Regions from separate parts of the Catonella sp. genome, predicted to be linked through region 2. Evidence: predicted binding sites of a transcription regulator. Region 2 holds the regulator's gene; the other holds the start of a gene.
What was found. The regulator HrcA, encoded in region 2, represses chaperone genes, less so after heat shock. The targets are predictions, from matches to a motif close to TGTTAGCACTCNNNNNNNNNGAGTGCTAACA.
Positions count from the first base shown of each region.

Region 1: a site for HrcA is predicted at 1,427-1,457, ahead of groES (co-chaperone GroES). Genes of this name have one in related genera too.

Region 1 covers NZ_DBHIEC010000011.1:18,599-21,813, forward strand. The annotation lists gene groL (chaperonin GroEL) at 1-1,051, opposite strand, end outside; gene groES (co-chaperone GroES) at 1,102-1,386, opposite strand; partial or broken gene ACO6HM_RS07105 (nitroreductase family protein) at 1,656-2,168, opposite strand; gene ACO6HM_RS07110 (hypothetical protein) at 2,256-3,215, opposite strand, start outside.
Region 2 covers NZ_DBHIEC010000004.1:28,411-31,625, forward strand. The annotation lists gene queA (tRNA preQ1(34) S-adenosylmethionine ribosyltransferase-isomerase QueA) at 1-908, shown strand, start outside; gene hrcA (heat-inducible transcriptional repressor HrcA) at 1,176-2,276, shown strand; gene grpE (nucleotide exchange factor GrpE) at 2,291-2,872, shown strand; gene dnaK (molecular chaperone DnaK) at 2,944-3,215, shown strand, end outside.

The DNA.
Region 1 (3,215 bases), on a different contig from region 2:
TCTGGCTTCTAATCTGAGCAACTCTTGACTTAATAGCCTCTGAATCACCCTCGCCATCCACTATTATTGTATTTTCTTTCTGAACCTTAACGCTCTTAGCACGTCCAAGCTGCTCAAGAGTAGCATCCTTAAGTTCAAGACCAACCTCGCTTGAAATTACCTGTCCGCCTGTAAGTATAGCGATATCCTGAAGCATTTCTTTTCTTCTGTCACCGTATCCCGGAGCCTTAACTGCAACTACATTGAAGGTACCACGAAGCTTGTTGATTACAAGTGTTGTAAGAGCCTCTCCTTCAACATCCTCAGCGATTATAAGGAGTCTTGCTCCCTGCTGTACAATCTGCTCAAGAAGTGGAAGTATATCCTGAATGTTGCTTAGCTTCTTATCTGTGATAAGGATGTATGGATTGTCAAGAACTGCTTCCATCTTATCCATATCTGTGCACATATATGCTGATACATAACCTCTGTCAAACTGCATACCTTCTACAAGGTCAAGCTCAGTCTTCATAGTCTTGCTCTCTTCAACAGTGATAACACCGTCCTTGCTTACCTTTTCCATAGCATCTGCAACAAGTGTTCCTACTTCGTCATCACCTGCTGATATAGCAGCTATTCTCTGTACGTGATCCTTTCCCTTTACTGGAGAGCTCATCTTAGAAATAGCCTTTACTGCACACTCAGTAGCCTTCTTCATACCCTTTCTGAGGATGATAGGGTTAGCTCCCGCAGCAAGGTTCTTCATACCTTCATTTATCATAGCCTGAGCAAGAACTGTAGCTGTAGTTGTACCATCACCTGCTACATCATTTGTCTTGGTGGCAGCTTCCTTTACAAGCTGTGCTCCCATGTTCTCAAACTCATCAGGAAGCTCAATCTCTTTTGCTATTGTAACACCATCATTGGTAATAAGTGGTGCGCCATAGCTCTTATCAAGAACTACGTTTCTTCCCTTAGGTCCCAAAGTTACGCTAACTGTATCTGCGAGCTGATTAACACCAGCTTCAAGGGCTTTTCTAGCCTCTGTACCAAATTTAATCTCTTTTGCCATTTTCTTTCTCCTTACATATATATAAAATATTCGTAATCAGATTGTTTTACTTATTCAACAACAGCAAGAATGTCAGACTGCTTAACTATGATATACTCTTCATTATCAAGCTTCACATTGGTTCCTGCATATTTAGAATAAATAACTTTCTGTCCCTTTTTAACCTGCATACTCACTTCTTTACCGTCTATTACTCCGCCAGGGCCTACCGCAACAACTTCAGCCTGTTGTGGCTTCTCCTGAGCCTGATCAGGTAATATAATACCTGACTTTGTGGTCTCTTCTGCCGCTATCTGCTTTAATACAACTCTGTCGCCTAATGGTACTAATTTCATCTTAGTTCCTCCTTTATATTAAATCATTATGACTTCATATTATTAGCACTCTTTCTATGTGAGTGCTAAACTACGATTATATAATAACCTCTTTTAGATATTTTTGCAAGTAGTTTTTTAAATTATCACAAAAATATCACAATTTAATATATGATAAAGTGTCAAAAGCATAGAAATTCGATTGGGGCCCTCTTGCAAGAGAATTTATATACTTTTGACACGCCGAAAATATGAGTAAGTGGCCATTTTCCAAAAAATGAGCGAATTACTTACAGAGCCGTTACTGCTTCTTCCACCGTCTTCCTTACTGTATGCCTCTCAGATGGCTTAGCTTCAACAGCAGGGTATCCTACAGGAAAGATTGCTATCAGCTCATATCCCTTCATCTCAGGGAATTCCTCCTTAAGTAAAGGTGCGTCAAAATGTCCTACCCAGGTAGTCCCCAGTCCAAGCTCAGTTATCTCAAGCATCATATGTGTGGCTACTATGGTGGCGTCTACCTCAGCGAAATTGTGATTATCAAACTTTCTTACCCATGCCTCATCCTCTTTGGCACCAACTACGAAGAATACTTCTGCTCAAAACTTATATCTGTTTGCCTTTGCAAGCTTTTCCTTAGCATCAGTGCTTTCTATAAGCCATATCTTGTAAGGCTGCGCATTGGTTGCAGTTGGAGCAAGTATGCCGGCTTCGATAATTTTATCAAGCTTCTCCTTTTCAACCTTCTTATCACTTAACTGTCTACAGGAATATCTCTCCCTTGCTAGTTTTAGAAAATCCATAGTTACCTCCTAATATAATCAGTATAATTCTTATTTTAAACAAGCCCCAAAAGTATCAAATCAATTGGGGCTTGGCTACATTAGATATTATTTTTTAACAAACTTATACTTAAGAGAATACTTATTACCTATAGGGCTGTTACCAGAAATTCCATATATCCTAACCCATACATTCTGACCTTTTTTAGCCTTAAATGCATAGCTTTTGTCGCTCATAGTAACCTTGGATACAGCTTTCTTTGACTTATTATTTACAAAAACCTCTACCTTGTAAACATGTTTTACATTGTCGCCTGTATCTATACTTAGCTTGTATTTGCCGGTCTTTGCTGCCTTAAAGGTGAAGTAGTCTTCATCAGAGCTGTTTATAATATTGGCATACTTAGTTCCGTTAAGCTTATTTGCCTTTTTGAAGCTTCCGTTATTCTCGGCTTCCCATTTACCACTCTTTACGGTATTTACCTTCAACTTGTATTCAACCTCTACCGGTGCAAAGGTACTTACGGCAAGCTTAGGATGGATTCTTATGTATATTTTTTGTCCCTTGGCTAGAGGCAGCTCAGGAAGTGTTACGTCATTTGTGATGCCTGCCTCCTTGTATACAAGGCTTTTATTTTTATCATATATCTCCAAATTCCAGCCACCCAAGATCTTACCAGGAACAAAATCAACTATTTCAAATGAAACCTTGGTATAGCCACTCTGAGGTATCTGATATACAAAATAATCCTCATCATCTTTGTTTAAGAGACTTCCTTTGACAGCGCCTCCTGTAGGTATCTCGTTGGCATCAACGTACTTATTGTTATTCTCGGTTTCATAGTCACTGTCTGCATAAGTATGGAAGTTTAAGTTATATTCCACTCCTTTGGGCATAAACATAGAAGATTTAATGCCGCTTTCAACAGAAATGTACACGGTTTTCCCCTTGGCAAAGGCAAAATTTGCACTGGTAAACTGCGACTTTATTCCTGCTACCTGGTATAATTCTTCCTTATTTTCATCATATACCTTGAGGGTCCAGCCATTATTAACCTCATCCTTTTT
Region 2 (3,215 bases):
ATAAGATATTTAGTGATGTAATAGATTATCTTAATGAGGGAGATTGTCTGGTTATTAACAATACCAGAGTTATTCCTGCAAGACTTATAGGCGAAAAGGAAGGCACAGGCGGCAAGGTTGAGGTCTTGCTGCTTAAGAGAAGGGCAAATGATGTGTGGGAAACCCTGGTAAAGCCGGGAAAGAAGTTAAGGCCCGGAGCCAGGGTTACTTTTGGAGACGGAAGACTTAAAGCTGAGATTTTGGAGATTGCAGAAGAAGGAAACCGATTAGTCAGGTTTTATTTTGAAGGCATATTTGAAGAGATACTTGATTCCCTGGGTGAAATGCCGCTCCCTCCATATATTACACACAAGCTTGAAGATAAAGAAATGTATCAGACTGTTTATGCTAAGTATGATGGCTCAGCAGCAGCTCCTACAGCAGGTCTGCACTTCACCAAAGAGCTTCTGTCTAAAATAGAAGAGAAGGGTATAAAAATAGCAAGTATTACATTACATGTCGGACTTGGAACCTTCAGGCCTGTAAAGGTAGATGATGTAAATCATCATCATATGCACACAGAATGGTATGAAGTAAATGCTGAGGCTGCTGACATTATTAATGAAACTAAAAGAAACGGTGGAAGAGTAATCTGCGTAGGTACTACAAGCTGCAGAACCATAGAGTCAGTTGCAGATGAGAATGGCTATATGAAAGCAAAGACAGGTGAAACAGACATATTCATTTATCCCGGATATAAGTTTAAGGTTATGGATGGGCTTATAACTAACTTCCACCTGCCTGAGTCCACCCTTGTTATGTTGGTTTCTGCATTTGCAGGAAAAGAAAATGTGCTCTCTGCTTATGAAACTGCTGTTAAAGAAAAGTATAGGTTCTTTTCATTTGGGGATGCTATGATACTAATATAGTGTAGATATTATTTTTCCATATACAAGTACGGCTTTTACTTCTTAGATGCTAATTATAACCGTTCTTAACATATTAAATTTTGTTATGATATTGACATTAAATGGGTACTCCGAAAGGGGTGCCTTTTCATTTTTAAAGGACACAAATATTACACAATTTTTATTGCAATTTTCTATTGACAAATTATATATAAGGTGGTATCTTACTAATAGATGTTAGCACTCTAGTCGAGTGAGTGCTAACAATTAAAAGAAAGGAGAGATGAGATGGAACTTGACGATAGAAAACTTGAGATACTTAAAGCTGTCATCAAGAACTATCTTGAGACAGGCGAGCCTGTCGGCTCCAGAACAATATCTAAGTTTTCTGAGTTGAAACTTAGCTCTGCAACTATAAGAAACGAGATGTCAGATCTTGAAGATATGGGGTATTTGGTAAAGCCTCATACTTCGGCAGGAAGAATACCTTCGGATAATGCTTACAGATTATATGTCGATTCGCTTATGCAGACCAAAATAAAGGAAGAAAAAAGCCTTAAAAAGGATTTGATTGAAAAGTCAGATAAACTTGAGACTTTACTTCAGCAGGTTGCCAACTTACTCGCAATGAAAACAAATTATACTACAGTGGTATCTGCTCCTAAATATGAAAGCAACAATATTAAATTTATACAGCTTTCAGAGATTGATGAAGAAAATCTCCTTATAGTAGTTGTGCTTGAAAAGAATGCTGTTAAGAACACGATAATTAGGCTTGATGAAGCGGTTGAGAAAAGCTTACTCCTTAAGCTTAATATCATGCTTAATTCATTTCTTGCAGGACTTAATATGGAGGACATAAACATAGGAGTTATTGCAAAGATGAAGGAACAGGCAGGAGAATATGTGAACCTTGTCGGAAGAATAATAGATGCAATAGGATCTGTATTCTCTGAAGATGATTCACTTAGAATATATACAAGTGGTACTACGAATATTCTAAAGTATCCTGAGCTTAATGATAGTGACAATATGCAAAAGCTTCTTTATACAATCGAGGAAAAGAAAGAACTGAGTGCTCTTCTTACAGACAGGATGGATGATGGCAATGACGATGGCATTCAGGTCTATATAGGAAATGATACAAATGTAGAAAGCTTGAAGGACTGTTCTGTTGTGACTGCTACTTATGAGATAGAAGAAGGTGTGTACGGCAAAATCGGTATAGTAGGTCCTAAAAGAATGGATTATGCGAAAGTTGTCGGATCACTTAAGAATCTAATGAGACAGTTGGATAGCATATTTAAGCATCAGAGTGAGGATAAAACTACAAAGGCAATTAAGCTTATAGATATGAAAAATGACATAAATTATGTAAGTGATACATAGAAAGGTGGTAGATTGTGAAAGATAAAAAGAAACATTCTGAAGAGAAAATAGAAAAAGTTGATGCTGAAGAAACAGCTTCTGCTGAAATAGTTTCTGAAGAATCTTTAGATGAAAAAGAGCTAAATAAGATAAACGAAGAAAGAAAAGCATCAAAAGAGGAAGAATATAAGAACAAGATAGATGAGTTAAATGACAAGCTAATGCGCCAGATGGCAGAGTTTGACAATTTCCGTAAGCGCACTGAGAAGGAAAAGTCGCAGATGTATGACTTAGGTGCGAAGGGAATAGTTGAAAAGATTCTTCCTATCATTGATAACTTCGAAAGAGGACTTGGCAGCCTTTCTGAAGAAGAAAAGGAAGGGGCCTTTGCTAAAGGCATAGATAAGGTGTATAAGCAGCTTATGCAGTGCCTTGCGGATGTAGGAGTTACTCCTATAGAAGCTGTTGGCAAGGAGTTCAATCCTGAAATACATAATGCAGTTATGCACGGTGAAGATGAAAATCTTGGCGAAAATACTGTGGCAGAAGAGATGCAAAAAGGCTATATGTATAAAGAAAGTGTAGTAAGACCAAGTATGGTTAAAGTTGTTAACTAGCATTTGCGGGATTGCAATATAAGCAGTTTCGTATCACATTAAAATATAAATATTAAAGCGAGGTAATTATTATGAGTAAAATAATTGGTATTGATTTAGGTACAACAAATTCATGCGTTTCTGTTATGGAAGGTGGACAGCCTGTGGTTATTCCTAATGCTGAGGGTATGCGTACAACTCCTTCAGTAGTTGCATTTACAAAGAATGGTGAGCGTCTTGTGGGCGAGACTGCAAAGCGTCAGGCTGTAACCAATGCAGATAGAACAATATCTTCTATCAAGAGACATATGGGAACTGACTATAAGGTAAATATTGATGGTAAGTCATACAGCCCTCAGGAGAT